DNA from 3 places in the Lysinibacillus sp. GbtcB16 genome. Region 3 is predicted to be linked to each of the others. Evidence: riboswitches for the same ligand, from Rfam matches in the RefSeq annotation. Region 3 holds a riboswitch; each other region holds the start of a gene.
The links. Region 3 has a riboswitch for S-adenosylmethionine ahead of KVT27_RS18565 (O-acetylhomoserine aminocarboxypropyltransferase/cysteine synthase family protein). Riboswitches for the same ligand answer to the same signal wherever they lie in the genome.
Positions count from the first base shown of each region.

Region 1: another riboswitch for S-adenosylmethionine. It lies ahead of KVT27_RS20160 (bifunctional homocysteine S-methyltransferase/methylenetetrahydrofolate reductase); the one in region 3 lies ahead of KVT27_RS18565 (O-acetylhomoserine aminocarboxypropyltransferase/cysteine synthase family protein).
Region 2: another riboswitch for S-adenosylmethionine. It lies ahead of KVT27_RS15580 (methionine ABC transporter ATP-binding protein); the one in region 3 lies ahead of KVT27_RS18565 (O-acetylhomoserine aminocarboxypropyltransferase/cysteine synthase family protein).

Region 1 is NZ_JAGXJV010000009.1:29,827-41,031, reverse strand. It holds gene KVT27_RS20195 (ion channel) at 1-72, shown strand, start outside; gene KVT27_RS20190 (DUF2653 family protein) at 121-408, opposite strand; gene KVT27_RS20185 (hypothetical protein) at 396-860, opposite strand; gene KVT27_RS20180 (YdcF family protein) at 1,046-2,062, shown strand; gene KVT27_RS26770 (tetratricopeptide repeat protein) at 2,134-2,856, shown strand; gene KVT27_RS26765 (tetratricopeptide repeat protein) at 2,862-3,419, shown strand; partial or broken gene KVT27_RS27560 (protoglobin domain-containing protein) at 4,106-4,567, shown strand; partial or broken gene KVT27_RS27555 (methyl-accepting chemotaxis protein) at 4,850-5,338, shown strand; gene hemG (protoporphyrinogen oxidase) at 5,529-6,923, shown strand; SAM riboswitch class I at 7,026-7,125, shown strand; gene KVT27_RS20160 (bifunctional homocysteine S-methyltransferase/methylenetetrahydrofolate reductase) at 7,215-9,062, shown strand; gene metH (methionine synthase) at 9,055-11,205, shown strand, end outside.
Region 2 is NZ_JAGXJV010000003.1:130,794-141,998, reverse strand. It holds gene KVT27_RS15600 (polysaccharide deacetylase family protein) at 1-1,326, opposite strand, end outside; gene KVT27_RS15595 (nucleotide sugar dehydrogenase) at 1,343-2,668, opposite strand; gene KVT27_RS15590 (MetQ/NlpA family ABC transporter substrate-binding protein) at 3,341-4,192, opposite strand; gene KVT27_RS15585 (methionine ABC transporter permease) at 4,259-4,927, opposite strand; gene KVT27_RS15580 (methionine ABC transporter ATP-binding protein) at 4,917-5,945, opposite strand; SAM riboswitch class I at 6,029-6,132, opposite strand; gene KVT27_RS15575 (thioredoxin family protein) at 6,189-6,500, opposite strand; gene KVT27_RS15570 (toprim domain-containing protein) at 6,516-6,857, opposite strand; gene gcvH (glycine cleavage system protein GcvH) at 6,949-7,329, opposite strand; gene KVT27_RS15560 (arsenate reductase family protein) at 7,411-7,767, opposite strand; gene KVT27_RS15555 (acyl-CoA dehydrogenase family protein) at 7,950-9,734, opposite strand; gene KVT27_RS15550 (acetyl-CoA C-acetyltransferase) at 9,976-11,148, opposite strand; gene KVT27_RS15545 (3-hydroxyacyl-CoA dehydrogenase/enoyl-CoA hydratase family protein) at 11,197-11,205, opposite strand, start outside.
Region 3 is NZ_JAGXJV010000006.1:101,083-112,287, reverse strand. It holds gene KVT27_RS18585 (DMT family transporter) at 1-36, opposite strand, end outside; gene KVT27_RS18580 (MerR family transcriptional regulator) at 188-418, shown strand; gene KVT27_RS18575 (homoserine dehydrogenase) at 484-1,470, opposite strand; gene KVT27_RS18570 (hypothetical protein) at 1,944-2,330, opposite strand; gene KVT27_RS18565 (O-acetylhomoserine aminocarboxypropyltransferase/cysteine synthase family protein) at 2,661-3,965, opposite strand; SAM riboswitch class I at 4,082-4,195, opposite strand; gene KVT27_RS18560 (glycerol-3-phosphate acyltransferase) at 4,351-4,983, shown strand; gene KVT27_RS18555 (DASS family sodium-coupled anion symporter) at 5,183-6,664, shown strand; gene KVT27_RS18550 (succinyl-CoA:acetate CoA-transferase ScpC) at 6,745-8,265, opposite strand; gene chrR (class II chromate reductase ChrR) at 8,632-9,363, shown strand; gene KVT27_RS18540 (hypothetical protein) at 9,574-9,999, shown strand; gene KVT27_RS18535 (tripartite tricarboxylate transporter TctB family protein) at 10,043-11,205, opposite strand, start outside.

The sequences.
Region 1 (11,205 bases), on a different contig from region 3:
GGCCGCTCTATTGTAGACTTTTCTTTAAATGAGGAGGAAGCGGTTGCGGTTAAGAAACGTTTGAAAAAGTAAAATAGCCGTACAATGAATCTGGTGAAAGATTCATTGTACGGCTATATTTTATGAAAGCTTTGCTATAATGCCTTCTTCATCGTCTAAAACAAGTTCAATACCTGTTGAAAAAGGATCACCATGTAGAACATCTTTTATCCAAACACGCAAGGCACCAATCATGGCTCCAGTATTGAGTATTTCGATTTGACTATTTACTTCAACCTCCGCACCGAAGCCTGTGTCATCATCGTATGTCAATTCGACGATAACATCCTCTGGGCGAATGCTCTTATAATACGCTTGGGATAAACAAATAGCGTTAATAATATCTTGCTCGTTAATTATTTGTGCCATTGGGCTTCCTCTTTGCGTTTTTTATCTTTAAACATATTCATAATTTTTACGACTAGCATCACAATAACGGCAATTGCAGCTACGTTAATGAGCAAACCTAAAATATTTCCTAGTAACCCCATACCGCTAAATAAGCTACCGAATAATAAACCTGCAAGTCCCCCAAGCATTAATCCTTTCATAAGGCCACCTGAGAAGAAACCACCTTTTTTAGTTGTATCAGCTTTATTTGTTGAGTTTGTGTTGTTTTTATTTGTTGTGGCATTTTTTTGATCTTTAGAAGTGTCCTGTGACTTCTGGATATTTGAGCTATTGTTATTGTTTGAGAAGCCTTTTTTACCGGATTTATAGGATTTAGCCTCTGCTGTTGGTGTATCAGAGATGAATAATGTTGCACCAACTGTGGAAAATATTAGTGTCGCTGCAAATAGAGCGGCAAGAATTTTTTTCATTACTTACATTCCTCCAATATAATTTTTGGTTTGGTCATAAACTAGTTCTTATATAGTAATATTACATGAACTTTATTAAAAAATAAAACCAATACCTTCTAGAAATGAGCAATATCAAAAAATTTGAACAAATAGTGACAGATGAAGTATTTGTGAAAATTATACAATAGAAAGGGGGTGAAACGATGCTAGTCACATTAATAACCTTCATCTCCATTTTTATATTGCTGTATCTGACAGAAAAAAGGCGTTTCCTCAACGCGGTAGCTCTGGGTTTAATAGGTGTATATATAATCAGAGCGTTCATTATACACTATCCTTTATTACTGCCAAATGATCAGGGAATCGTTTCAGAAATGGGGATTTTTATTATGCTAGGAAGCTTTCCTAGTATCATGTTTATTTTATCTATAGCCATGTTTTTCAATAGTAAGGTTTTGTTAGAGAAGGAAGGACGTAAAGTAAGGAATTTAATGTTAGCTATTTTGGGGCTAAGTTTTGTTATTATGATGATATGGTATGTATTCGTCATTTTTATTCAGATTGAAAATGTGCTTTGGCATATTCTTTTCTTCTATGCGTTTTTAATTTTTGGCTATACAATGTTTTTATACACAAGTGTCCTAGCATATGCTGTATTGTATCATTTCACACCTATTCGCTATGAACCAAATTATATAATAGCGCTAGGATCAGGGGTAATTGGCGATAGAGTTCCGCCACTTTTAGCAAGTCGCTTAAATGAAGCGGTAAAGCAATACAAAAAGTACGGGGAAAGACCGTTTATCATTGTCTCAGGTGGTCAAGGGACTGATGAAAAAGTATCAGAGGCCAGGGCTATGAAAACATATTTATTAGATGTCCATGATATTCCTGCGAATAAAATTCTAATGGAAGATCAGTCGACCAATACAGAAGAAAATATGATTTTTACGAAAAACATAATGGATCAACATGCTCAAGGCGAAAAATACCGTTCCATATTTGTAACAAATAATTTTCACGTATTTCGCGCAAGTCTCTATGCAAAAAAAGCAAAACTAGATGCAGAAGGGGTTGGCTCAAAAACAGCCTTCTACTATGTTCCTAATGCATTTACAAGAGAATTTATAGGCTTATTAGAAATGAATAAGTGGGCCCATATTACAGTTTTTTTAATCATTACGCTATTTATAGGCTTACTGTTGCGAGCATATGTGTAACCAAAATTCAACTGTCTTCCATATAATAGTGGCAAGGCAGTTTTTTACATAATGTGCAAGGGAGGAAAACAATGTACGAGCAAATTTTAGCTAAGCGCAATAAGGAACGCATTCATTCCCTACAAGAAATCATACAAACGAAAAATACATGGTTTGCTCAACATATAAAATTACTAACATTCACTGAAGTTAACTTAACAGCCTTGCAAAAAATACTGTATCAAATAGTGCGAGGGTTATTAAAAGATCAGCAACAGCGACATTTGCAAATTGTCCATTCAGATCAAACTCAATCTGTGCAGGACAATGTATTAACGCTGTTAGCAGAGTATGATGATGTGTTGCGTGATGCTATTCCACAACCAATCTATATACTCATTTGGCAAATTTCATCCCTCGAAAGATTAACAAGCAGAATAGAAGTGGTTGATGATGTACTTGATGTTGTTGAATGGTATTTCTGCCATCAGGATAATCAAGTCAAGATTTTAGATGAAGAAGACTTAGATCATGAGGTAATGATTGATTTATATAAAGAGGCGGTTGAGGATCAGGACACGGATGCACAATATCAGCTAGGGGAGTATTACAATGCTAAGGAAGGGGATTGTTTTCAGCCTGAAAAATCATTAAAATGGTTCGAATTAGCTGCTGCCCAAGGAAATGTAGATGCGCAATATGTGCTAGGGAATTTTTATTTTGAGGGAGTCGGTGTTGAGGAGAATTACACTCAGCTTTTTCTTTATATGAAAAGGCTGCTTTACAAGGGCATGCCGATGCTGCCAATAATTTAGCGGATATGTACTTTAATGGAGAGGGTGTGTCGCAGGATTTTACTCTAGCAAGAAAATGGTTTGATTTTGCAGCTAGTAAAAATGTGGCGGAGGCTATGTTTACGCTAGGAATCATGTATGAGCAAGGATTAGGAGTCAAAAAAGATACGAATGCAGCTTTTAATGCGTATAAAAAGTCTGCCGAAACAGGATATGTAGAAGCGCAGTATCGTCTAGGTGGTATTTATCTAGAGGGGCGTCTTGATCAAGTAAAAGATATGAATCGAGGTTTATTTTGGTATGAAAGAGCAGCAGAGCAATTTCATATCGATGCCTTTTATGATTTAGGTTTTATTTGGAGTAAAGGCTTAACAGGCATTCGAAATATTGAAAAGGGCATTCATTGGTTTAAACAGGCTGCTCTGCAAGGGGATGCAGATGCGAAGCTACAGCTTGGTCATATATATAATAAAGGTGAGGGAGTCGCCAGAAATCTGAAGGAGGCTATTAAGTGGTATTCACTTGCTGCAGATGCTGGCATAGAAGAAGCCGCAAAATTAGTAGAGGAACTTAAGGAATTGTAAATTTTATATTAAAATTTCATGGTTCATTAAGATTATTTATATGGTCTAACATAATAATCCTTTTGTATTGCATGAGGGTTTATTTATGAGTATTTATAATTATTTAGAATAAGGGTATAAAATATTAATATAGTGAAATTTAATGATGATCGATTGAAAAATAGAAAAAAGATAAAAAAAATAAGCATAATCAAACAAACAAATGAAACAAAAGGCTACCAATAATATTGTGGTAGCTTTTTTTTGTTGAAATTCAGACAATGTAGCAGTAAGGACTTTATATACATATTATGTAAAAATATGGTATAAATAAAATTGACAGTATTTTTTAAAATGTTTAAGGTAAATGAGTAATTTTGAAATGAATCATACATAAATAAATCGACTATAGTCAATGTATAGAGAAAATCTGTTAGTTGAGCACAATTCACCTTTTATTCATGATAGAACAATGTGTGGCTGCTTTTGGAGGAAGCAGTGTGACAAATGAAATAGCTGAAGCAAATGGGATCATCGTATATGGTCAGCCTATGAATCGGTATTTTTTGTTGTATCAATCAATATGCTAAAAGGTATTTGTTGTTTCTCAGCCTGTTAAAGTAAACGGAACGAAAGAGGGAAGATAAGTGATTTTTCAAAAACAGAGTAAGACGAAGGCGTTGGATTTACAGCAATATACGGTGAAAATGGAGCTGTCTAATCGCCAATTAATGGTGAAGCAAATTGAAATGCTGAATGTAACGAAGCAAGACTTACAATATTTAAAAGCATTCCAACCGTATGTTATGGACAATGTTGATCACATCGTAAACCGTTTTTACAATATGATCGGTACCGAACAACATTTGGTAAATATTATTAGTCATCATAGTTCTGTAGAAAAGCTTAAAATAACGTTACGGCAGCATATTATTGAAATGTTTAACGGAACGATTGATGAGGAATTTTACCAAAGGCGTGTGAAAATTGCAAAGGTGCACGTACATATTGGGCTTAGAACACAATGGTATATTTGCGCGTTCCAAGATTTATCTCTCTCATTTATAGACTTGGTTGAACAGCATATCGATCATCCACGAGATCAGTTTAATACAATAAGGGCCATATCTAAAATTTGTAATTTCGAGCAGCAACTTGTTTTAGAGGCATATGAAAATACAGTTGAACAGCATAAAGAAAACATGGAACTAGAAAAAGAAGCAATTGAACGGCAAATTGTACAATCCTCTGAATTGCTTGCGACCATTTCACAGGAAACTAATAATTCGTTTTGCAGACTAAGTGAGCAGTCTGGGGAAATTGAACAATTGGCAAAGAGATCGCTAGAAGTGTCTACTCTCGCTGAAAACCAAGCACTGGATGGACGTGAATGTTTAAAGAAACAATCACTAAATATGCATAATATTATTCAGTCTCTTCATGATATAGAAGAAAATATTGAACAATTATCTGATATGTCGAAGGAAATGGAAACAATTATGAGTGTCGTAACCAATATTGCCAATCAGACCAATTTGTTGGCCTTAAATGCCGCTATTGAAGCGGCCCGTGCCGGAGAAGCAGGGAAGGGATTTAGTGTAGTAGCTGATGAAGTACGTAAATTATCCATTCAAACAAAGGAATCTGTCACCGCTGTTGCATTATTGTTGCAAAAAACGAGTGAACGCACCGGGAAATTAGAGCAATCTCTCATTCATATCCAAGAAGAAGTGGCATCTGGTGAGGATAATATGTTACACACGGAAGGTCAATTTACAAATATAGTAGGGGCAATGACAGAAGCAAAAGATCAAAATGATTGCATGGCGACGAAAATACAAGCAATCGCAGGTATATTAAGTGGGCTGGGTAGTTCTTTTACTGAAGTAACGAACTCAGCAGAAAAATTAGCTAGCTTTGCCCAAAATTTAAAAAGCTAGATCACTAGTAACCATATTAAACACTATAGTACTCATTATAATGTGTGTTTAGTAAGCATAATTTTTGGAGCTAGAGCTATCTCATAGTTGAGGTAGCTCTATTTTTGCTAAATTTGTAAAGGGTTTAACGTAATTTTCAATGAAAATAAGTTTATACTGTAGACAGAACTAAAAATAGGGGCGGTTTACTATGAAAACAGTTGTTGTATTAGGTGGCGGCATTACTGGTTTATGCACAATGCATTATCTACAACGCCAAGTGAAGGAAAAAAAATTAGATGTTCAGCTAGTGCTCGTAGAAAAAAATACATATTTAGGTGGCAAACTATATTCAGCCTATGAACAAGGTTTTATTATGGAAACTGGTGCTGACTCTATCGTAGCTCGCCATAAAGGTGTAATGGAGCTAGTGCAGGAGCTAGACTTTGAAGATCATCTCGTTTACAACGAAACAGGTGTATCCTATATTTATACAAATAACGAGTTGCACGCCATTCCAGCGGATTCTACTTTCGGTATACCTATGAGTGTGGCATCACTTGAGGAAAGCACTCTTATCTCAGATCTGGCCAAACAAGAAGCTTTAAAAGATTTAACTTTACCCAATGCAGGTTTTACAAAAGAAAGCTCGATAGGGGAATTTTTAACTTATTATCTTGGCGAAGAGCTTGTGGAAAATCAAATTGCACCTGTTTTAGCAGGTGTCTATTCTGGTGATTTACACCAACTTTCTATTGCTTCTACTTTACCGTATTTAATTGACTATAAAAATGACTATGGAAGTATCATAAAAGGTTTTGATGCGAATCGTGAGCAATTTGTTAAAGCTGCTAATAAAAAATTTATTTCATTTCAAAATGGGTTATCCTCTTTAATTGAGCGATTAGAACAGACATTAACAGAGGTAGATATCATTAAAGGGGTAGCCACAAATCATGTCCAAAAAATGGGGAACCAATATTCGATTACATTAGCAAATGGTCAAAACATTGAGGCAGAATATGTTGTTCTAGCGCTACCGAATGAAGCGGTTCAAAGTATATTACAGGATGACTCCTTAACACATTATTTTGATCAGTTTACTACAGCATCAGCCATTACTATTTATCTAGGCTTTGATGTGCCTGATGCAAACTTACCAGCGGATGGAACAGGCTATATTGTATCCCATAATTCTGATGTCACTTGTAATGCAGCGACTTGGACGAGTCGCAAGTGGAAGCATACATCGAAAAACAATCAACTACTTGTTCGCCTATTCTATAAGAGTATTAATCCGGCGTATGAGCAGTTACGTAAAATGACTGACGACGAATTGGCAGCCATCGCTTTAGAAGATGTTCGGAAAAGCCTAGGAATAGATGAAAAGCCAACCGTTGTGAATGTCACAAAGTGGATTGATCAAATGCCTAAATATGACTTAGCTCACCGGGAAGCGCTGCAAGGCTTACTATTAGAGCTGAATGAAAACTATCCAAATTTATCGATTGCGGGTTGCTCTTATTTTGGAGTAGGTATTGGTGCTTGCATTCAAAATGGGAAAAAAATTGGTGAAGAGCTTGCAGAAGAACTATCCAATTTCTAAGTTTTTAAACGAAAAATTTCTTTGTTATGTGAAATAGTCTTGACTCATTCGTCTGTAAACGATATGATTCTTTTAATTATTTAAAAAATTCATACTTAATAATTCTTATCAAGAGAAGCAGAGGGACTGGCCCATTGAAGCTTCAGCAACCAACTTTTTGTCAGGTGCTAAATCCAGAAGACCGTTGAGTCGAAGATGAGAAGGAACAATAATGATGAGTCGTTAAAGCCTTCTTTTTATATAAAAGAAGGCTTTTTATTATACAGAAATAGAGGAAGAGAGGCTAGTTTTATGGGATTGCTTGAAAGGTTACAAACGCATGTATTGACGGCAGACGGTGCAATAGGCACAGTGTTGTATGGCTATGGATTGGAGTATTGTCATGAGGAAATGAATGTTCAGAGACCTGAATTAATTGAAAAGATTCATAGAGAATATATCGCAGCGGGTGCTGATATTATTCAAACGAATACGTACGGTGCCAATGCCATTAAATTAGCTCGCTATGGATTAGAATCAAGTGTTCAACAATTTAATGAAGCAGCTATTACTATTGCTAAGCGAGCAGCAGCGGATGGCGGTCAATTTGTTTTAGGAACGATTGGTGGTATTCGTGGCATTCGTAAAAGCGATGCAACATTAGATGACATATTAGCGACCGTTGATGAGCAGGCAAGTGTGTTACTTGCAGGAAATCCTGATGGTCTTTTACTCGAAACTTATTATGATTTTGAAGAATTAACAGCGACATTAAACATGCTACGCGCCAAAACTAATATACCGATAATTGCTCAAGTATCTATGCATGAGCCTGGTGTTTTACAAAATGGTATGTCTTTAAATAATGCGCTACATGAATTAGAGACTCTTGGTGCAGATATTGTTGGTGTCAATTGCCGTCTTGGTCCATATCATACGATTCAAGCGTTTGAGGGAGTAGAACTTCCGGAAAAGGCATTTATGTCAGCCTATCCAAATGCTTCGCTATTAGATTTAGAGGACGGGCGTGTTGTTTATGAGTCGGAGGCTGATTATTTTGGTCGCGCTGCTGTTGAGCTGCGTGATCAGGGTGTTCGTTTAATTGGGGGCTGTTGTGGTACGACACCAAAGCATATTGCAGCCGCAAAGAAGTATTTAGAAGAGCTATCACCAGTTAGTGAAAAGCATGCGAAGCCTGCAAAGATTGAGATTGTTCGTGATGCTGAGCCAGCTAAATTTGAACCACTTCATGAAAAGGTAAAGCGTGAACGCTCGGTCATTGTAGAGTTGGATACACCTAGACACTTAGAAATAGATGGGTTTCTTGAAGGGGCCAAGCAACTATATGAGGCAGGTGCCGATGTAGTTATGATGGCAGACAATTCATTGGCATCCCCACGTATTAGTAATATTGCAATGGGGGCGTTATTGAAAAGCTCTAATGGCGTACGCCCCCTTACACATATTACCTGTCGAGATCGTAATTTAATTGGTCTGCAATCACATTTAATGGGGTTAAATGCCTTAGGAATTCATGATGTGCTAGCTGTTACAGGTGACCCAACCAAGGTTGGAGATTTTCCTGGTGCCACTAGCGTCTATGATGTCTCCTCGATGGAGCTGATCCAATTAATTAAACAATTAAATGAAGGGGTTTCTTTCTCAGGGAAACCATTACGGAAAAAGGCTAACTTCTCTGTGGCTGCTGCATTTAACCCAAATGTTCGTGTATTAGATCGTGCTGTGGCACGCTTAGAAAAAAAGATGGAGCATGGGGCAGACTATTTCATTTCACAGCCTGTTTATACAAAGGAAAAAATTATAGAAATATATGAAGCAACGAAGCATTTACAAGCACCGATTTATATTGGCATTATGCCCGTTACGAGTTATAAAAGTGCAGAGTTTTTACATCATGAGGTGCCAGGCATAAAATTATCTGAAGATGCTTTATCAAGGATGAAAGCATGTGGTGAAGATAAGGAACGCGCCACACTTGAGGGGATTGCAATTGCCAAGGAATTAGTAGAGGTGGCTGCGCAATATTTCAATGGCATTTACCTTATTACACCATTTTTACGCTACGATGTGACATTAGAATTAATGAAATATATAGAGCAATTGGATGAACAGAAAAAAGGGGTAAGTATAAATGGCTAAGCACTTGATTGAAGAACAACTTGATAAACGAATATTAATTCTCGATGGCGCAATGGGAACCATGCTGCAAAATGAAAACTTATCAGCCGATGATTTTGGTGGGGAGGACCTAGATGGCTGTAATGAAAATCTAGTGCTTACTAGACCTGATGTCATCGAGAAAATTCATCATAAGTACTTAGAGGCAGGGGCAGATATTATTTGTACAAATACATTTGGGGGAACACCTCTTGTATTAAATGAATATAATCTAGGTGCAAAAGCGGAAGAAATTAATAAACGTGCAGTCGAAATTGCTCGTCAAGCAGTTGACAATTACACGACTTCCGATTGGCCCCGCTTTGTTGCAGGCGCAATGGGCCCTACAACGAAGACGTTGTCAGTAACAGGCGGTATTACATTTGATGAATTAGAAGAAAATTTCTTTGTGCAGGCAAAGGCATTGATTGAAGCTGGGGCAGATGTGCTATTGCTAGAGACAAGTCAGGATATGTTAAATGTGAAAGCAGGTACCCTTGGGGTAACTCGTGCTTTCGAGGTAACCGGTAAAGAATTACCTGTGATGATTTCTGGAACAATTGAGCCTATGGGGACTACTCTTGCAGGGCAAACCATTGATGCCTTTTATATTTCCATCGAGCATATTCAACCATTATCGGTAGGCTTAAACTGTGCGACGGGACCTGAATTTATGACGGATCATATTCGCTCATTAGCAGAGCTGTCAACGGGGTATATTAGCTGTTATCCGAATGCAGGCTTACCTGATGAAGAAGGATGTTATCATGAGTCTCCAGAATCTTTATCGCAAAAATTAAAAGGATTTGCAGAAAAGGGTTGGCTCAATATTGTAGGTGGATGCTGTGGTACAACTCCAGCACATATTGCGGCTATACGTGAAATTTTAAAAGATGAAAAGCCTCGTCAGCTACCAGAAAAAACGCATGGTCACGCAGTATCAGGTATCGAGCCACTTTTATACGATGATTCTATGCGTCCGTTATTTATTGGGGAAAGAACAAATGTTATTGGTTCTCGTAAATTCAAAAACCTAATTATTGATGGTAAATTTGAGGAAGCAGCTGAGATTGCAAGGGCGCAAGTGAAAAATGGCGCACATGTCATAGATATTTGCTTGGCGAACCCAGATCGTGATGAATTAGCAGATATCCGTGGCTTTATGCAGGAGGTTGTGAAAAAAGTTAAGGTTCCACTTGTTATTGATTCCACAGACGAAAAGGTTATTGAAGAGGCCCTCAAGTTTTCGCAAGGGAAGGCCATCATTAACTCTATAAACCTAGAAGATGGCGAAGAACGGTTTGATGCCGTATTGCCATTAGTGAAAAAGTACGGTGCCTCGTTAGTTGTGGGAACAATCGATGAAACAGGGATGGCAGTCGATCGTCATCGGAAGCTTGAAATTGCTGAACGTTCCTATCAATTACTAACAGAAAAATGGGGAATGCAACCTGAAGATATCATTTTTGACCCATTAATGTTCCCAGTAGGAACGGGAGATGAGCAATATATTGGCTCAGCACTTGAAACAATTGAAGGAATTCGTCTCATTAAAGAAAAAATGCCCCGTACATTAACGGTGCTTGGAGTTAGTAATATTTCGTTTGGCTTACCACCGGTTGGACGCGAGGTTCTCAATGCTGTATATCTTTATCATTGTACACAGGCTGGTTTAGATTATGCCATCGTCAATACTGAAAAGCTAGAACGGTATGCATCGATTCCAGAAGCGGAAATTAAACTAGCCAATGACTTGTTATTTAATACTAATGATGAAACATTAGCAGTATTTACTGATTTTTATCGTGATAAAAAGAAGGAAAAAACTGAAGCAGATATTCCAAAAACTGTAGAAGGTCGCTTAGCCTACTATATATTGGAGGGGACCAAAGAAGGACTTATTGCTGATTTAGAGGCTGCCCGAGAACTATTTGAGTCACCTCTTGATATTATAAATGGACCTTTAATGAATGGGATGGCTGAGGTTGGTCGTTTATTTAATGATAACCAATTGATCGTAGCAGAGGTTTTACAATCTGCTGGAGTGATGAAGGCTGCTGTTGCTCATTTAGAGCAATATATGGAGAAGAACGAGGAGAGTGCAGGCAAGGGGAAAATGGTGCTT
Region 2 (11,205 bases), on a different contig from region 3:
GACTGTTTTTGTCCCATCTAAGATGTGCATGACAATGACCTTACCTGGTGCTGCTCTAGATATAACCCGATCGTAAATATCCTGAGCACTGTAATCTAAATTCCAGTCAAAGGATGCAATATCATACATGGCAATGGTTTTAATTCCAGCAGCGGTAATCACTTTGGCAGTACGCTCATCCATAATTCCCTGTGCTGGTCTAAAATAAAGTATTGGGGGTTCCTGTAGCGCATAAGTGAGAGCTTTATGGGCCTTCACTAAATCATCCTGTATTTCCTCTGGCGTCATTTTAGTTACATCTAGATGGTAATAAGAGTGACTTGCTACTTCATGACCTTCCTCTAGTATTAACTTTGCCAATTGAGGATTTTTCTCCACTCCACTACCGATTAAGAAAAATGTACTTTTAATGTTATATTTTTTTAAAACTTCTAAAACATCCTTCACTTGCTGTTCATGTGCCCAGTCATCAAAGGTAATGGCCATTTCTTTTTTAGAGGTCTCTTTTCGATAATATAAATGTGGTTCGATATTTTCATAATTTAAATTAGGTTTGATGGCATCATAACCTGCTATTTCTTCTAATGACTTTGTTAAATAACGGTTATCTAACACATCACTTAACGTAGTAATTGTATAATCATGCTCTTCAGCTAATTGTGCTAGTAAAGGGATGGTATCTATAATGGCAGGATTAATATACGTATTGAGGTGAATAATAGAGCCTCTATCAATATATTTGCCTATATAATCGACCAATTCTTGGGCACTTTGCATTTTTCGATCCAGTGGATTAATAGATAATCCTATCACTGCATTCATGTCCAAAGCAGCAGCCGCTAAGCGCATATTATCTGTAATATCACCGGAACGGCTTCGAACATATTTCGGCTTATATCCTAAATGCTCTTCAAATATTTGATTCGTTAAATAAATCTCCTCATACGTTTGATCATAGTCTAAAGCTGTGACATCTGGAAATGACAATGTACCGTTTTGCACTTCATGACCTCTTTTTAAAATGTCTCGAACAAGCTCTGGCTCCTGTGCCACACGTAGCCCCTCTAAAAAGAAGGTAGCTTTCATATTAGATTCATCTAATTTTTTCAGTAGTAACTCCATTGTTTGATTATCCGCAAAGCCATTAAACGTTAGAGCCACTTTTGGCTTAATAATATCGGCATGGCTGATTGAATCACTCATCGTACCATCCGATTCCTTAATCTCTATAGTAGAATCAATTGGTTGAATCGTTTTTTGAGGAGTGGATTGACATCCTGCTAAGAACATCAGGAGTAGAAGCCCACATATTTTTAGCTGTTTCATGTCCCATGAACTCTCCTTATAACTTGTAATAATTTTTATTCTTAAATAAAAAATGGGTATTACGTGTATCAAAAATTAATGATGCTTGTTGATCAATTAATGAATAATCAATGTTGGAATGGTTGGTTAAAATCAATACCGCATCTGCATCTTTAATAATTTGCTCTGTTAAAGGAACTGTATGGAATAGGGATTGTTCTACCGGGAATGTTTGAATAAAAGGGTCGATAATTTGTATTGAGCACTGATTATCTAGTAATTGTTGAATGACATGTAGTGCGGGAGATTCGCGTGAATCATTTATTTCCGGCTTATACGTGACACCAATAATAACAATTTTTGCTTGGCGTAGCTCCGTATTTTGAATACGTAAGTACTGCTTCAGTCTCTCTACAACAAAGCTAGGCATCGAATCATTAATTTTATCTGCTGCTTCTATTAATGTTGCTGAGACACCATGCTGTTGACCCGCCCACAATAAATATTTAGGGTCCACAGGGATACAATGTCCACCGACTCCTGGGCCAGGTTTAAATGGCATGAATCCATAAGGCTTTGTTGAGGCAGCATCGATAACTTCCCAAATATCAATATTCATTTTATAGCAAATTTGACTTAGTTCATTGACAAGAGCGATATTGATTTGGCGAAACGTATTTTCCAGCAATTTCTCCATTTCGGCAACTTTCGGACTTGTTACCGTATATACACTAGTATGAATGACTGTTTCATAAAAAACCTTTGAAACTTCCAAGCATGTGGAAGTAACACCGCCAACAACTTTGGGTGTATTAGCAACTGAAAAATTACTATTACCAGGATCCACTCGTTCTGGTGAATAGGCTAAAAATAAATCTTGACCAACCGCAAAGCCATGTTTTTGCAAGATAGGCTGAACAACTTCCTCTGTTGTCCCAGGATAGGTCGTGCTTTCAAGAATGACTAGTGCATTTGCATTAATATGGCACCCTATATCGTGAGCTGCTTCTTCTATATAGGAAATATCAGGAGTACCATCCTCCATTGTAGGGGTTGGCACACAAATGATGACAACATCAACAGAAGCAAGTTTGGAAAAATCATTGGTTGCTTCAAATTGACGTTCCTTCAATAGTAACTGTATATTTTCTTTCGGGATATCAGCTATATAGCTTTCACCGTTTTGCAACAGGGCGATTTTTTCTTGATTTTTATCAAAGCCTAAAACATGAAAACCTTTTTGAACAATTTCAATGGCAAATGGTAGACCTACATAGCCGAGGCCAATTACCCCAATTGTCGCTTTTTTTGTTTGAATTTTATTTAATAAAGCTGAGCTCATTGATTTCGTGTTTATCGTCATAACAATAACTCCTTTGGCTAAACTTTCATGTAATTTTTATCGCCATTTTTTCGTTATCTATTCATCTACTTATATATGCCGAGTATTCTGCAACGTAATAGGCCATTTCTCATTGCCATTTTCACCAAACCCCTTTCATCTCCACATACTTAAGTATGATTTTTTTAGTCAAAATAGATGAATAAAATCTAAATTCACAAAAAAACTTTTCTAACAATTATATAGTACTACTTGCAACTAAACAATTTCTAAATAAATCCTTCATTCACGATAAAACGCCTACTTTATTAGTATTTAGAACAAAAAAGTTCATTATTTATTCAGATATTTAGTAAATATATTCAGAGTCGCTTTATTAGTGTAGATGAAAAAGTTGCTAAGCGACACTGAAGAATGTTAATAAATAAAAAATTAACATTTTTTCCTTTTTTGAACTCTAAAAAATCCCTCCAGAATTGGTTTTCACCGATACTGGAGGGATCATCCTTTGAAACACGTAGAATAGACATTACATGAGCTGTTGTAACTATTTTTATAGCCATTTTTATTTCCTCGGAAATCGACAACTTGTAGATAGTCACTATTCGAAAGCTGTCAAAATTCACTTAAACACAGCTTCAAAAGAAAAAGAGTACGTAAGTAATTCACTACTTACGTACTCTTTTATTTAAATTATTGAACAGGTACTACTGCACCTTTCCATTCTTCTAAAATAAAGTCTTGGATTTCTTTAGACGTTAATACTTCTAATAATGTTTTAATTTCTGGTCTTGATTCATCCCCCGCACGTACTGCGATGATGTTTACGTATGGTGACTCTTTATCTTCAAGAGAAATCGCATCTTCGATTGGGTTTAAGCCATTATCAATAGCAAAGTTAGAGTTGATCAGTACTGCGTCCCCTTCGTCGTTTTCGTACATTTGTACAAGCATTTCTGGTGCTGTATTCGCATCGAATTTAAAGTTTTTAAGATTTTCATCTATATCTTTAATTTCTGCTGCTGTTTTATCAATACCCTCTTTTAATTTAATTAAGCCCTTAGCTTCTAATAATGACAGCATACGACCGTGATCTGATACCGAATTAGAAAGTAAGATTGTTGCACCTTCAGGAAGTTCTTCTAAAGATTTATATTTTTTAGAGTAAATACCGATTGGCTCAATATGAACACCACCAGCATTGACGAAGTCATAGCCATTGTCTTTAATTTGTAACTCTAAATACGGAATATGTTGGAAGTAATTTGCATCCAACTCTTTTGATTCTAAATCTTGGTTTGGTAGCACATAGTCTGTATATGTTTCTATTTCAAGGTCAATACCTTTCTCAGCTAAGATCGGTTTTGCTTTATCCAAAATTACGGCATGTGGTGTATTAGAAGCTCCCACTTTTAATGTAACGTTTTCTTTACTATCTGTTTTATCACCAGATGCTGAATTTGCATCCTCTTTTTTATCAGTACCGCAAGCTGCTAAAGCTAGTACAAGTATTGATAAAAATAATCCTGTTAATAACTTTTTCATTTATGACACTCCCTTTATTTTGATGAAAATATGTTAGCGGCAAGAACCGGAATAACCTCAGTTTTATTAACGTTTATCAATTTTTTCTGTAATGAAATCACCAATCCATTGGATAATAAAGACTACTACTAAGATCAAAATAGTTGCCATTAATGTCACATCTTGGCGATTTCGTTGGAACCCGTCTAGGAAGGCTAAATTTCCAAGACCTCCTGCACCGATTATCCCTGCCATTGCTGTATAACCAACAAGTGCTACAGCCGTAACCGTAATACCAGAAATTAATGCTGGTAATGATTCAGGGATTAGAACTTTCCAGATAATTGTGGATGTTTTTGCCCCCATTGAACGAGCTGCTTCAATGACACCTTTATCAATCTCACGTAACGCAATTAATACCATACGTGCATAGAATGGAGCCGCACCGATAATTAAAGCAGGTAAAGCAGCATTAGCTCCACGGATTGTACCTAGTAAAAACTTAGTGAATGGAATTAATAAAATAATTAACACGATAAATGGGATAGAGCGGAAAATGTTAACGAGTGACCCTGTTAAAAAGCTAACAATTTTATTAGCCCATAACTGATTGGGACTTGTTAAAAATAGGACAATCCCAATGGCTAACCCTAGAATAAATGTAATAACTGTAGAAATGGCTGTCATATATAATGTTTCATACGTAGCCTGCCACATGCTATCCCAGTCTACATTCGGAAAGAGATTAGTTAGCATCTGCAATCACCTCCGTTTGTACTTCCACTGTATTTAAATAGCTTAGGGCTTCAGTCACATTTGCTTTCGACCCATCAATTTGCACGATGAGCGTACCATATGCTCCATTTTTCGTTTGTGAAATATTCCCGTGTACAATGCTTACTTCCACATCGAATTGCTTTACAAGATGTGAAATAACAGGCTGTTCGGTTTTTTCACCAACAAAAATCAGTTTGACCAGTTGTCCCGTTGGGTAATTTGCTTTGATTTGTTCTACTGTATCTTGTGTTTCCTTTGTATTTGTAATTTGGGCTACAAATTTCTTAGTAATGGCCGCCTGAGGTGCCTGGAAAACCTGCAATACTTCCCCACGCTCTACAATTTCGCCTGCCTCCATCACGGCTACACGATGACAAATCTTGCGAATGACATGCATTTCATGCGTAATGAGGACAATCGTTAACCCTAAACGTTCATTAATATCTACCAGTAAATCAAGAATGGCATCTGTTGTTTCAGGGTCTAGTGCAGATGTTGCCTCATCACATAGTAAAACCTCTGGGTTATTTGCTAATGCACGTGCAATCCCTACACGTTGCTTTTGTCCACCAGACAGTTGCGATGGATATGCTTGATCGCGACCTTCTAAGCCAACAAGTGCTATCAATTCCTTCACCCGCGCCTCCCGTTGAGCTTTTGATACACCTGCAATTTCTAATGGGAAGGCAATATTTTCTGCAACTGTTCGTGACCAAAGTAGGTTAAAATGTTGAAAAATCATACTAACCTTTTGTCTAGCTGCTCTAAGTTTTTGACCCTTAATCGAAGAAAATTCTTGATTGTTCACCGTTACTGTTCCTGCTGTTGGTTTCTCTAAACCATTAAGTAAACGAATCATCGTACTTTTACCAGCGCCACTATAGCCGATAATGCCAAAAATTTCACCCTTATTAATAGTAAGGTTAACATCTTTGACTGCCGTTAATTCGCCATTTGCTGTTTTGTATTTCTTCGTTATATTTTGAAGCTGTATCATAGCGAATACTCCTTTTCTTATATAAAAAAACCCCTCTACTTATAGACAAGTAGAAGGGGTCACGTATTATACGTTGAACCGTTCTCTCATCTTTCAAAGAAAAATCTTTGGGTGATTTGGCACCTTTTCACTATGTGATGGTTGCCGGGCTTCATAGGGCACTTCCCTCCGCCGCTCTTCATAAGAGTTCGATATATTTAATGTTTTAGTAATATATTTGTTACTTTACCACGCTAATAAAGTTCAGTCAATTGATTTTTTTAACAATTCGTACAAAAATGGTACGGATTGAAAAGCATAAATCTTTTCTATCACTTTGCCGCCATCACAAACAAGTAAACAAGGAACGCTTTCAATTTGATGTTCAATAGCAATTTGCTCCAAAAAATTAATATTTGCTTTCCCTAATTTTAAGTGAGGTAATAGTTGTTCTACAATTGACATCATTTTCGATGCCACTGCACAAGTACCACACATCGGTGTATATAAATAAAACGCAGCTTTTTCTCCCGACTGTAATGTCGTTTCCCACTGCTCTTTTGACCATTCTTCCATTCATCTCACGCAACCTTACAAAATATATTCATTATGGATTGAAAAATGTGCACGCAGTAAAATTGTCGCTAACACTTTTCGTGGTGTCGTTTCTACTTCCTTATAGGTTGGCATTGTACGTAAATGCTCTGCTTCAGGATAATGTCTGTCCATTAATGCACGTAGCTTATCGCCTGAAGTATCGGCATCAAAAAAAGTGAATAGCTCACAGCCCTCATAAGGATCGAGTAGCTCTTCTAATTGATGCACTCCAATTGTTCCATTCGTACATAGTATTGTAACATTCTCGTTCAAAATTGGCTCAATTTGTAGCTTATCTGAGCGTCCTTCTACTATCAAGCATTTCCCATCGAACATTACGCCACCTCCATTTAGACATACCCACTTATACATTATTATATAATAAAAAACGCCGGTAGTTTCCGACGTTTTTTGATTATGGCTTGTCTTATTCTGCAGTCATCTCTTCGTATTGTTCTGCTGTCATAAGTTTATCAACTTCTGATGCATCAGCAGGCTCTACGACGATCATCCATGCTTTTTCATATGGTGATTCATTTACGAATTCTGGGCTATCTTCTAAATCTGCATTTACTTCCACTACAGTACCTGAGATTGGTGCATATAATTCAGAAACAGTTTTTACTGATTCTACGCTACCGAATGGATCATCTGTTTTGATTTCATCGCCAACTTGTGGAAGTTCAACGAAAACGATATCTCCTAATTCAGATTGTGCGAAGTGCGTAATACCAATACGTACTTTTCCATCTTCTACTTTTACCCATTCATGCTCTTCAGAGTAACGTAAGTCTTTCGGTGTGCTCATGCAAAAAACCCCTCCATAATTATGTAATATATTCACTTTCAGTGTGCCATACTTCTCCTATAAAAACAAGGATAAAAACGGTTATAACCAAGCTTGCTCAAAATCGGATTCTTTAAACCCTAAAGTTACTTTTTTTCCATCTGTTACGATGGGACGTTTTATTAACATACCATCCGTAGCAAGTAGCTCAAGCTGTTCTTCCTCAGTCATATCAGCTAGCTTGTCCTTCAAACCAAGGTCACGATACTTCATACCAGAAGTATTAAAAAACTTCTTCAAAGGTAGTTCACTTGCTTGCCATAAAGCTGTTATTTCATCCTTTGTTGGTGGCTGCTCTACGATATGTACCTCTTCATAGGAAACGTCATGATCATTTAACCACTTTTGTGCTTTTTTACATGTTGTACATTTTGGATAATGGAAAAATTGAATCGTCATAAAAATGCTCCTCTGCTGTCTTTTTCTGTAGTATACCATCATAATCATTTAGAATGGTGGAACTTCGCTCATTTTCGTAAGTCTATCCATTGGTTCTGTATTTTTATCCGTTACTTTCACGAATTTATCTGGAACAAAAAAACTAGCTACCCATTTACGGATAGCTAGCGTTTTTCATACGATTAAACGATATATTTTTCTGCTTCAATTAATTTCACAGATGCTTCACGTTTCTTCGTAATTAGGTTGTATGGATTGTTACGTGTTAATTTACGTAATGCAGATAAAGTCATACGTGCTGCATCACCATCTGCGGATGCAAGAATTGTATCTTTTGCTTCTTTTTCGATTTCAGCAAATGCTTCTTGGCAGAAAATTTGAGTGTATAGCAATTTTTGATGTGCTTTTTCAACGCCATCACGTGCAACCGCTTTTTCTGTACGTAATACAGCTGATTCCATTGCAAATAATTGATTAGCGATATTAGCAATATTTACTAAAACTTCTTGCTCTTGATCTAACTTCGCACCAAAGCGTTGTGCTGCTAAGCCTGCCGCTAATACAGCAATCTTCTTGGCATTTTTCACTAAGTATTTTTCCTGAGCTAGTGGCTCTGTACCGATATCCTCCGGCATTAACATCAAAAGCTCTTGCTGAAGATTTTGCGCAACTTGTAATAATGGCAGCTCACCTTTTAGTGCCTTTTTCATAAATGTACCTGGTACAATCATGCGATTAATTTCATTTGTACCTTCAAAAATTCGATTAATACGAGAATCACGGTAAATACGCTCTACCTCATATTCAGCCATGAAGCCATAACCGCCATGTAACTGTACCGCTTCATCTGCAATATAATCTAATGTTTCTGATCCAAATACTTTAGCAATTGAGCATTCAATCGCATACTCAGCGATAGCACCTGCAATCACTTTTCCTTCCTTTTGCTCCTCTGGACTTAGCTGGCTTAAACGATCTTCAAATAAACCAACAGTACGGTAGTTTAAGGACTCTGATGCATACAATTGAGAAGCCATCGTTGATAATTTTTCTTTTGTAAGGTTGAAGTCAGAAAGCTTAGTTTTAAATTGCTGACGTTGGTTTGTATATTGTACTGCTAACTCAAATGCACGTTTCGATCCACCAATTGTTCCAACCCCAAGTTTATAGCGACCGATATTTAAAATATTGAAGGCAATGACGTGCCCACGACCGATTTCACCTAATAAATTTTCTACTGGCACTTCTGCATCTTCTAACACTAGTGTACGAGTAGATGAAGATTTAATCCCCATTTTCTTCTCTTCAGGACCCACAGAAACACCATTGAATGCACGTTCCACAATAAAGGCAGTGAACTTGTCGCCATCAATTTTAGCGTAAACAACAAACACATCTGCAAAGCCCGCATTTGTAATCCATTGCTTTTCACCATTTAAAATATAATGTGTGCCTGCATCGTTTAGTTTCGCAGTTGTTTTTGCCCCTAAAGCATCTGAGCCTGATCCTGGCTCTGTTAATGCATAAGCAGCAATTAATTCACCTGAAGCAAGCTTCGGTAAATATTTTTTCTTTTGATCTTCGTCACCGAATAGCACGATTGGTAATGAGCCAATTCCAACGTGTGCACCATGAGTGATGGAGAAGCCACCCGCTACAGACATTTTTTCTGCAATTAATGCTGAAGAAACTTTATCTAAGCCTAGTCCTTCGTATTCTTCTGGAACATCTGCACCAAGCAAGCCTAATTCACCAGCACTTTTAAGGAGACGTACTGAATGCTCAAATTCGTGGTGCTCTAAATTTTCAACTACAGGTAAAACTTCATTTGCTACATATTCTTCTGTTGTTTTAGCAATCATTTTATGCTCATCAGTGAAATCTTCTGGTGTAAACACACGATCTAATTCCACATCTTCAATTAAAAATCCGCCGCCTTTAATGAAATCCGTTGTTTTTTCAGTCATATAAATTCCTCCCAATATATCTATTTTGATAGTCTAATCCCCTATTGAATGACGCCTCTTCAAATCTGTGATATTTGCTAGAGGCTTAATCTGTATTCAGCATCTTCTCCAGTCATATTAGAGAAGGTTTCTGACGCTACAAACCTTTTACTGAGTGAAGACAAACATATATAGAAAAGCTTGACATATACATGCTCGGAGGCAACCGGAAACAGTACACCTCAAGCTGATCTAATGAAAATTATAGAATTTCAAATACTCCAGCAGCCCCCATGCCGCCACCAATGCACATAGTTACTACACCATATTTCTTGCCTTGACGCTTTAATTCATGAATAAGTTTTAGCGTTAAAATAGCACCCGTTGCACCAAGTGGATGTCCTAATGCAATAGCTCCACCATTTACATTGACCTTTTCTTGGTCAATGCCTAAATGACGAACAACCTGTAAGGATTGGGATGCAAATGCCTCATTGATTTCCCATAAATCAATAGCATCTACTGATAAACCTGCAATTTCTAACGCTTTCGGTACCGCCACAATTGGACCAATTCCCATCACTTCAGGTGGTACACCACCTACTGCAAAGCCTAGGAATTTTGCCATTGGTGTTAAACCTTGCTTGACAGCCTCTTCGCGATCCATTACCAATACAGCTGCTGCACCATCGGAAGTTTGAGAAGCGTTCCCTGCCGTCACACTCCCCTTCACATGGAAAGCTGGACGAAGCTTCGCTAAGCCTTCAACCGATGTACCAGGACGTACACCTTCATCCATACTGAAAGTGAATTTTTTCACCTGTGGCTTATTATTTTCGTCAACATAATGTTGTTCCACTTCTATAGGTATAATCTCATCATTAAATTTACCTTCTTTGATCGCCTTTTCAGCAAGTTCATGTGAACGAACTGCAAAAGCATCTTGATCTTCTCGACTTACATTGTACTGTCGAGCTACCTCCTCAGCTGTATGCCCCATTCCCATATAATATTGTGGAGCTGTTTCTGCTAAAGTTGGATTTAAGCGGGGTGTGTTCCCCACCATTGGCACCATACTCATTGACTCGACACCACCAGCAAGAATAGCCTTTGAATGTCCTAGCATAATTCGTTCAGCTGCATAGGCAATCGCCTGCAGACCTGAAGAACAAAATCTATTTATTGTTAGAGCCGGAGTTGTATCTGGTAATCCTGCAAGTGCACCGATACTACGAGCTACATTCATCCCTTGTTCTGCTTCTGGCATAGCACAGCCTAAAATTAAATCATCTATCGGTCCCTCATAGCCTGCTCTTTTTAATGTTTCTTTGACAACGGCAGCACCAAAGTCATCTGGTCTTACTGTTGCTAAAGAACCTTTTTTTGCTTTTCCAATTGGAGTTCGTGCTCCTGCTACAATAACGGCTTCACGCATCGTATAATCCCCCTTTGTTTCATGTGCAAGTTTTGTCTATTTCGTCCATTAGTTACG
Region 3 (11,205 bases):
AATAGCTGCTAACAATACAAATAACGGATTTAACATGTAGACCCCCTCCGCCTTCTTCCTTCTAATACTAATCATACATATTTATCCAAAATCAAACAATTATCATTTTTGCTTTTTCTTTCATCCACTCCAGTATGCATTCGGTTAAATGGACGTTATAATGAATACAGTTAAAGGAGCGAGTTGTATGTACAAAACAATTGAAGAGACAGCAATTGAGCTAGGTATGCCTGAAGAACAAATAATACGCCTAGTTTATGAGGGACGCATCCGTTCCGTTTTCGATGGAAATATGATACTCATAAATAGTGGACAATTTAGTACGTATTTTAATCAATTGGAACGTATTAAAGAGGAGATTGAAATATGGAGATCTACCCCGATACCAGAGGATATTGACGTAAAAGACGAGGATTAAAAAGCCCACCATTCAATCAATAGATCATTGTTGAATGGCGGGTTAACTTTATAAAATAATAATGATTAAATCGTTACAACAAACCCTGCCCTTTTCCCGATAATTTCAGCATAATCTTCTACCATCACACTTGCTGTTGGGTACATTCCAGCACCAGGACCTACCAAGGTTAAAGTACCAATATAATTTGTTTCTAATGCAACTGCATTGAACACATCATCGACTGGATAAAGTGGATGTTCTTTATCAACCAGTTGTGGTCCAACTTTTGCTACAATTTTCCCATTAGCTAGTTTTTCCACTTCAGCTACATGACGGTAACGTAAACCCTTTTCACATGCCTCATGGACCTGCGAAGCTGAAATACTATCTATGCCGATAACTTCTACATCCGCCCAATCAGGTTGTTCTCCAAATGCTAGGGCGCTTAAAATCATTAACTTTTTAAAGGCATCCTGACCAGAAACATCATTATACGAATCTGCCTCAGCGTAGCCTAAACTTTGCGCTTCTTTTAAAGCTGTATCAAATGACCAGCCCTCTGCTCGCATTTTAGTTAAAATATAATTACAAGTACCATTTAAAACACCTTGTATACGACTAACATCATTAACAAGTAATATATTTTTCATCGTTTTAATAACAGGTACTCCTCCAGCAGTTGTCGCCTCAAAGCCTACAAAGACACCATTTGCTTTTGCAAGTTCTTGTAACTCTAATCCACGCTTTGCAAACATGACTTTGTTGGCAGTAATAACATGACATTTATGCTCTACCGCTCTCTTTAAATAACTATATGCAGGCTCTTCATTCACAATGGCTTCAAATATTACTTGCATGCCTGGTTCTGCCAATACATCATCCATGCTTGTAGTCATCAAATGTGCTGTGCCTGGTACACGTTCTCGGCTAGCATCTGTTACTAAAATTTTAGCTACTTCCAATTCAATGCCTAATTTATTTTTAAGATCTTCCCGCTTTTCATTTAATATATGATAGATTCCTTGACCTACCGTTCCAAATCCTAAAATCGCTGCCTTTATAGTTGCCATTCTTATTATTCCCTCCAACTTACATTCCGCAGTTTCATCAAGCCAAACTCTCCGTGGGGTTGTGCCAAATCATTTGACACCAACCGCAGGCCTTAGCCAACCCTTAATTTTGGATAAATTTTGATATTCAGTACATGTTAGAACATATACAAATTCAAATAATTCGAAATTTAACTTAAAGAAAATTGTAACGCATATATATACTTTACACAAGAAAAATCTTTCTAGGAAGGACATTTGTTTTCCCTAGACGTGCAAAAGAAATCGGTTTCATTCCTTTTACTATACGTTTTTTTAGTTTATCCATAAGATTTGAACAAATATTGACTCTTTACTCTCAAATTATGATGTCTTTCTTCTATTATATATATGTATGTTCAGACACCCATAAACCAGCTAAATAATTAAACTACTATAAAAAAGGCTCATTCCCTGTAGCAGCAGAGAATGAGCCTAAATATATGAGGGATTATTTAGCTCGCTTTTGAAAGCAATTGAAAACGATATTGTGTTAAAGCTTGTTGAACAACACTAATTTCTTCTTCTGTAAAATTTGGTATTGCATACGTACGTTCCACTAATTGAAATGTACCATACTTCAAATAAAATTCTGTTGCTGGAAGCTGGATGTGGCTCACACCATACTTCTCATATGCCTCATAAACTTCCTTAATCGTATAGCCAATATCATCTGTGCAAACCTGTTCCTGATACGCTGAATGACCGAAAATTTGCTGCCATTTACATTCCACTAATGTAAGGATGTGTTGAATGGATTGATTGTTAACAAATACATGACCTTCATTTAGTTCATAAATTAGATAAGATGCAATGTTTTGCGCACTATAGAGATTACCCATTTTAAACACTCCTTTATCATCAGTTTTTTTGAAGAGTAGCCACTGGCTATGTAACTACTCTCCTATCTATTCAAAAGTGGGGGGATCACTTATGAAAACATTTACCTTTTCAACGAGGTTTTTCCGTACATTTAACTTAATTCCAAGTATATAACAAGGTTTTAATAAAGTCAATAATACATATAAAATTACTCGGTATTGTTTTTAAAAAGGTTCTGATAATTACCGGATGAGGTAATTGGTTAATGTAGCAACGTTTGACGTATACCAAATGAGGCTATTCGAATGAGAAAATACGTAAACGCTACAACATTCGCCTGTCATTCTATATTAAGCTTCTACTGTTTGCTCAGTTGTTGCTGTTGCCTGAGTAATAGCCTGCTCTAAATCTGCAATGATGTCCTCCACTGCCTCTAAACCGATTGATAAGCGAATGAGCGATTCGGTTACGCCAGCTTGAATTAGTTCATCTGCTGATAATTGTTGGTGTGTAGTAGATGCTGGATGGATAATTAGCGACTTGGCATCCCCTACATTTGCTACATGTGAAAACAGCTTTACATGATCAATAAGCTTTCGTCCTGCTTCACGTCCACCTTTAATGCCAAATGTAAGCACTGAACCGAAGCCATTTTTTAAATACTTTTTCGCCAACTCATGTGTTGGAAAATCTTCTAGGCCATTATAATTTACATACTCCACAGATGGGTAGTTACGTAAATATTCTGCCACAGCTAAAGCATTTTCATTGTGTTTAGGGATACGCAAATGAAGCGTCTCTAAACCTTGTAAAAGATTGAAAGCTGCATCTGCACTTAATGTAGGTCCAAAATCACGTAACAACTGTACACGCAGCTTTGTAGCAAAGGCTGCAGAAGCTGTATCGATTCCATAGCGTAAACCATGGTAAGAAGCATCCGGCTCTGTAAAGCCTGGGAATCGCCCACTAGTCCAATCAAACTTACCAGCGTCTACAACAACACCACCTAGAGTTGTCCCATGGCCACCTATCCATTTCGTTGCTGAGTGAACTACCACATCTGCACCGTAGTCAATTGGTGTAGACCCATAAGGAGAAGCAAATGTACTGTCGATAATTAATGGTAAGCTGTTGTCATGTGCAATCTTAGCTACAGCTTCAATATCTAAAACCTTTAAGCTTGGATTACCGTAAACTTCTGCGAAGACAGCTTTTGTTTTATCAGTAATGGCAGTCTTAAAATTCTCTGGGTTTGTTTCATCTACAAAAATCGTTTTAATGCCATAGTTTGGTAATGTATTCGCGAATAAATTATACGTACCACCATATAAAGAACTAGCTGCTACAATTTCATCTCCTGCCCCAGCTAGATTTAAAATAGAAAATGCAATAGCTGCTGCACCAGATGAAAGTGCTACTGCTGCCGTTCCACCTTCTAATAAAGCCACACGCTTTTCAAAAACATCCACTGTCGGATTCGTAATTCGCGTGTAAATGTTCCCCGCTTCCTCTAAGGCAAAAAGACGTTGCGCATGAGCAGTGTCTTTAAAAACGAAAGCAGTTGAACGGTAAACAGGAACAGTTCTAGAACCCGTCACAGGGTCTGGCTCTTGACCGCCATGTAACAGCAGTGTTTCTGGTTTAAAATTTGTCATTGTGTACCTCCATTTGGTTATTTTTTTACGATGGTACCGGAGATGAGGAGGATTTTTCTGTAGAAAACAAAAACCCTCTTCAGCTAAGAAGAGGGTTGCGGTTGCAAGTTTTCCTCCCCTTATCTGCCAGATCCAAGTAAGAATCTGTAGGAATTAGCACCTTAGTAAGTTCATCACCTACTGGTTGCCGGGCATCATAGGGCCTATCCCTCCGCCGCTCTTGATAAGAGTATGAGATTCAATTTCCATCGTTGTTACAAAGTATAAGCATAGAGTTTTTTTCTGTCAACATCTAAATTTTATTTTTTCCGAAACTTCTGTCTGCTCTTTTACGTAGTAAGAACGCATACACTATTTTAGAAAAAAATTTGAAAGGAGTATTTTTATGGTAAAAGCCGTGATCTGTTTTCTAGTTGTTGGCTATTTGATTGGCTGTATTCACGGCTCTAAGGTGGCACAATTTTTATCCGGGGTTGATTTAAAAAAAGCTGGCCATGGCAATGCTGGTGCCTCTAATGCTACGCTTTCACTCGGCTGGAAATATGGCGTTTTAGTAGCTCTTATCGATATTGGCAAAGGCGTCGTAGCCATTGTCGGTGCACATTTTTATTTAACAGATGTAACACATTTAACAGCAGAACAAACATGGCTCCTCACCTACTTGATAGCTGCAGGGGTTATTTTGGGGCATAATTTCCCTTTTTATATGGGCTTCAATGGTGGAAAAGGGACTGCCTCTATCATTGGAATTTTACTTGCGGTTGATTGGAAGATTGGTTTATTTGCACTTATTCTATTTGTTATTTTATCTTTTGCAACGAACTATTTAATTGTTGGGGTATTAGAATTTTACCTCGTTTTTTGTACCGCTACTTACTTATGGATTCCTGGGCTTGGCCCGACCATTATTGCCATTCTACTTTTTGCTATTGCTATTATTTTGCACATTGAAAATATTCAACGTTTAATCAATGGAACCGAGCCTAAAGTTACTTCTGCCTTCAAGAAAAAGAAATAATATTTTTAGGAGATATTTGTATATTTTATGACCACAAATTATCTCTTTAATTACTATTAAAGCTGTAAAACAGACATATTCCGCTTCTTTTCATTCTATACAATAAACGGACGAATTCTTATCTTAAAAAAACATTATACTGACCGATGTTATGGATAATAACCGTCATTTTACGTAGACGTAGAAGGGATGAGAAAATATGTCTTCATCTAAACAAACAACAACGAAGCGTAATTTAAAGCCTTTATGGATTGGGTTGGCTTTTGCTTTATTAATTATCATTATTTTTTTACCTAATAACGGTGATCTACCTGTAGCTGGACAGCGCGCTTTAGCCATTTTAGCTTTCGCGGTTATCCTGTGGGTAACAGAGGCTGTTTCATATCCTGTTAGCTCTGCAATGATTATTGCACTCGTCACAGTTTTACTAGGACTTGCACCATCTATGGATGATCCAACAACACAACTAGGTACTGCTAGCGCCTTAAAACTATCATTAAGTGGTTTTAGTAACTCTGCCGTGGCCCTAGTAGCAGCAGCTCTTTTTCTAGCGGCAGCCATGCAAATTACCAATTTGCATAAACGACTTGCTCTTTGGATTCTTTCGCTTGTAGGAACAAAAACAAAAGCCATTGTTTTCGGTGCTATATTAGTTTCAATTGCCCTTGCATTTTTTGTTCCTTCAGCTACTGCACGTGCTGGCGCAGTGGTCCCTATTCTTCTTGGCATGGTCGCAGCATTCGGTTTACCACGTGATAGTCGACTTGCTGCTTTACTTGTTATTACTTCTGTACAAGCCGTCTCCATTTGGAATATCGGTATTAAAACTGCGGCAGCGCAAAATATGGTTGCTTTGAATTTCATCCAAGAGCAATTTAATGTGAATATATCATGGGGTGCTTGGTTACTTTATGCTGCTCCATTCTCGATTATTATGTCAGTAGCCTTATTTTTCATTATGATTACGCTTATTAAGCCTGAGACGAGCAATATTGATGGTGGTAAAGAAGTCATCAAGAAACAGTTGGCTGAGCTTGGGCCGTTAAAAGCACCTGAGATTCGATTGATCGTTACATCATTAGTTTTACTATTTTTCTGGGCAACGGAAGGCAAGCTCCATCCATTTGATACAACGACGGTTACAATTATCGCTATTGCTGTACTACTAATGCCTAAAATAGGCGTTTATTCATGGAAGGAAGTTGAACCTCATATCCCTTGGGGAACAATCATTGTCTTTGCAGTAGGTATTATGCTCGGAACTATTTTGCTGAATACAAAAGGTGCATCATGGTTATCAGATAAATTTTTTGGTTCACTCGGTCTAGATACTATGCCAATTCTTGCTACGATTGCTATCGTAACATTATTTAATATTCTTATTCATTTAGGTTTCGCTAGTGCAACAAGCTTAGCCTCTGCACTTATACCAGTGTTTATCGTGTTAGCTTCCACATTAACAGCAAATGTTGATCAGGTTGGCTTTGTTATCGTACAACAATTTGTTATTAGCTTTGGTTTCCTATTACCAATTAGTGCACCACAAAATATGCTTGCCTATGGTACAGGAGCATTTACAACAAAGGATTTCCTGAAATCAGGTATCCCATTAACGATTCTCGGCTTCCTCCTAATTTTACTGTTCTCTGCAACTTATTGGAAATGGGTTGGCCTACTATAAACGCTAATCGTCATAGATAAACTTATACAACAAAAGGCCTTGAGGGAGCAGCTGTCCTTCAAGGCCTTTTTATTAGAATTCTATTTTGATAAAGCTGGGTCTTTCATTGTTCCACTTTTTGCGTAATTGACATGCCATGACAGCGCTTTTTCAAGATCATGCGGCGTATGATGTCCACCAGTTGCCTCATTAGCGTCGTTAAAATATTGCCATAGCTGCTCACGATAATCAGGGTGTGCACAATGATCAATAATTAGACCTACACGTTCTTTCGGAGCAAGCCCGCGTAAATCAGCCACTCCCTGCTCTGTTACGATAACATCAACATCATGCTCTGTATGATCCACATGCGAAACCATTGGGACAATGCTAGAAATATTCCCACCCTTAGCATAGGATTTAGTCACAAAAATACCTAAGCGTGCATTACGGGCAAAGTCACCCGATCCACCGATACCATTCATCATTTTAGTGCCAGAAACATGCGTAGAATTAACATTTCCGTAAATATCAACTTCTAATGCCGTATTCACTGAAATCAAGCCGAGTCGACGAATAATTTCTGGTTGGTTAGAAATTTCTTGTGGACGCAGTACTAATTTATCCGCATACTTGTCAAAATTCCCATAAACGCGGTTTCCTACTTGTTCAGAGAGGGTAATGGAAGTAGCAGAAGCAAAACTCACTTTTCCTGCATCGATTAATTCAAATACTGCATCTTGAAGTACTTCTGAGAATACTTCTAGGTTCTCAAACTCAGAATCTTTAAAACCAAGTAATACTGCATTCGCCACTGATCCAACCCCAGATTGAATTGGACGCAAGCTTGTTGTTAAACGGCCAACTTTAATCTCTTCACGCAGGAAGTTTAACAGATGATTAGCCATAATATCTGTTTCCTCATCAGCAGGAACGATCGTTGATGGCGCATCTAGAATATCAGAAACTACGATACCTTTTACTTTATCCAAATCTAACGGAATACCGATTGTACCGAGACGATCAGACACATTTTGTAAAGGGATTGGGTCCCGTTTCCCTTGTTGTGCAGGAACGAAAATATCATGTACGCCTTCTAATGCATCAAGTTGTGCTACGTTTAATTCAATGATGATTTGATCTGCCTCTTGCACAAAAATCGGAGAGTTACCAACTGAAGTTGTAGGAATTAATAAGCCATCTTCTGTAATAGCAGCCGCTTCAATAATTGCAAAATCAATAGGTCCTATAATGCCTTGGCGAACCAACTCTGCATTATGTGATAAATGTGCATCCACAAATGTGATATCACCACTATTAATTTTATTACGAATACCAGCATCTGCCTGGAAAGGTCCTCGTTTGCGAATAACGCCAGCCTCTGCTAGGTATTGGTCTACCTCAGGGCCTAGAGATGCTCCTGTATATATATCTACCTGGAAGCTCTCTTTTTTAGCTTTCTCTACAAGCGCAAGAGGTACAACTTTTACATCCCCAGCACGAGTGAAACCGCTCATCCCTAATACCATGCCATCCTTAATCCAAGATGCTGCTTCTTCTGCTGTTACAACCTTGCCCCGTAATTGCTCATGACGAAGCTTTTTCGCTAACTTTTCTTCCATTCCTTATTCCTCCATCCCACTTTATTTTTGTTCAACTAGTATTTGGTTCCATTATCTCTGTCATCAAAATTACCTCCGCTTCAAATAGATATGCAGGAGGCTTTATCCTTAATTAAAAGAGCTAACCCCACTCCTCTTCTGCATAAGAATAATCTAATTTTTGGTAGCACAACCAAATAAACAGCCGATTATATAATTTTATACTATTTAGAATATTTAATCTATATCAAATGAAATATTTAACTTTTCGAGATAATTTCTACATTCCCACACTATTTAAATATAATTATCTACCCCTCTTTAATCGATTTTGATTGGAAAGCGTGCTATGCTCTTGATATATAAGTGACAAAGGAGAGTAGACAAATGGTTAAAGAATTATTACGAAACCATTCTTCAGTAAGAATCTATGATGGAAACCCGATTTCAAAAGAAATTATTGAAGAATTAATCGCAACAGCCCAAATGGCTGCCACGTCACATTTTGTGCAAGCCTATAGTGTTATATGGGTAACAGATGCAGACAAAAAAGAGAAATTAGGATTACTCTCTGGGAATCCCCGTCAGTATGAAACTTCTGGTGGCGCCTTTGTTTTTTGCGTTGATTTCAAACGGCTACAAATGGCAGGTAAGTTAGAGGGAGTAGATATCGTGGCAGATTCAGCCGAAAATGTCCTTGTTGGAGTTGCTGATGTATCATTGTTTGCACAAAACTTTGTTATTGCAGCAGAATCAATGGGATATGGCATTTGCTATATTGGAGGAGTGCGCAATAACCCCTCAGAAATAAGCGATTTATTTAATTTACCTGATCATGTTTTCCCGTTGTTCGGTCTAACAATTGGCGTACCTGTTCGTCGTAATGAGGTAAAACCACGTTTGCCTGTGTCTGCCGTATTACATGAAAATGAATACAATGCCGAGAAGTATGATGAACTTTTATCAACATATAATGAGACAATGGAAGCCTATTATAATAGTCGATCATCTAACAGAAAAATCGATAATTGGACAAAACAAATGGCTGATTTTTTAATTGAGCAACGTCGTCCTCATATAAAAGAGTTTTTAGCTACTAAAGGATTTAACTGGAAATAAATAACGTTTTCTAAAATGGGGTTACTATCGAATGATAATAACCCCATTTTTTTCATAATTTCGTTACCTATTTGTATAAACTATAGTCATTATGTCTCGATATATCTATTAAGTACATTAATAAATTAAACGAAAAGACTCTTCCATTTTCAAACAATTCCATTCATATTAATAAATGATTACTTATTTACGAAGGGAGTTATACAAGCAATGTCCTATATCAATAAACATCTTGCTCGTACCTTAGAACAACAACATAAGAGAAGTGTAAGAGGTTTATTTTTAAAAATTGAAGAACTAAATGCTGCTTGCACTCAACTAAGAAAACGACTTGAACCTGAAACAGATATAGCCGTTTATAAATATGCGATAGATTATGTTAATCAATTTGTTGCTCATACCTCTATCCTCAATTTAAAATTTATTACTAATACTCAAAATTTAGAAGTGTTAGTATTACATGCTCTTCTACTATCCTATATTTTAGAAAATGAGGACAACCAGTCTTTTGCCTACGAGGAAAAATTGCTCAAAGGATACTTACAAGACACTTTCACATTAAACGATCATGCAAAAACACTCTTTATAAACCATAGAGAAAAAATGCTCAGCTTTATTGAAAACGAAGGAACATAAAAAAGACGATCTCGATATACGAACAAGATCGTCTTTTACTTTTTTATTGTAAGCCTTTAATAATTAAAGAACGGACTGGTAGGAATTGCTCTCCTGTTTCACCATATTTGATAATAACCTCGTCACCCTCTTGTAAATAAATAGCTAAAGGTTCTGTTTCGGCACTTACTAAGTAATTTTCACCATCGCTTAATAAGAAAGAAATCGTCGTAAAATCACCAAGTCGTTCCTTGTAAACTCGGACAACTTTTCCGCTAGCCTGTTTTTCTTCTGCATTTGAACTACCATCTACCGTATTTCCCCCACGACTTAAAGCAGTTTTATACAGCTTCAGAGCTTCCCTTGGAGTAGTAGCGTAAACAGAAATTTCAGGATTGGCTGCTGAAACAATGAAATAGTTTTGTAAAAATCCATTTGAATCAAGCACCGCTGTCAGCCAGCTAGCTTCTCCATAAAAATTATATAATACAGGCATTTCACCAGCCCATTTTTTCTCGATAAATTTCTTTTCGATAATTTGCAAATTCCCCTGTGAGTCCATATAGCTTGAATCTAGATTACCTGTGTAATAGGTTGCTTCCCCTGTTCTTGCATTCGTTAAGGAATAACCTAACATGGAATCTACGCCTTCTTTAGGACTTGTAAAATCGGTGAAATAATACATATCTCCTTTTTCATCAAAAATAGGACTGACATTCGATTCTGTACCTTCGTCCGAAGGAATTTTTACATCTTTCTTACCAAACATACTGTTCCAAAAACCATGAACATAATTACCGAAATAACTGTTCTGTAAGCTTACAGTCTCTGGTGAAACTGCACCATCAATAAATTCAGGTATAGCATCAAGCTTAACCACTTCTGACTTCCCTGTAAGTGCATCGACCAAGACGATACCTTTTACATCAAAGCCATTACGCCCAGAAATAAATTCACCATATGAGCGAATATAATAAGGCTTCCCTTCATCATCTACTTCAAGTTGTACATCTCCGTAGAATATAAGGAATGGATGTTGCAAACGAATATGACGCTCTAAATTGGTATTTAAATAGGCTGAAGGAACATATTTCATTTCCTCTTTTATAAATTTGGGATTATCTGCTGAATCTGTAGCACTCATAATAAAGTAACCAGGTGTCGTATCACCATTCATCCATTTAAAGAATCCCGAAAATTCAACCGGTGCGATATAAACATATTCAC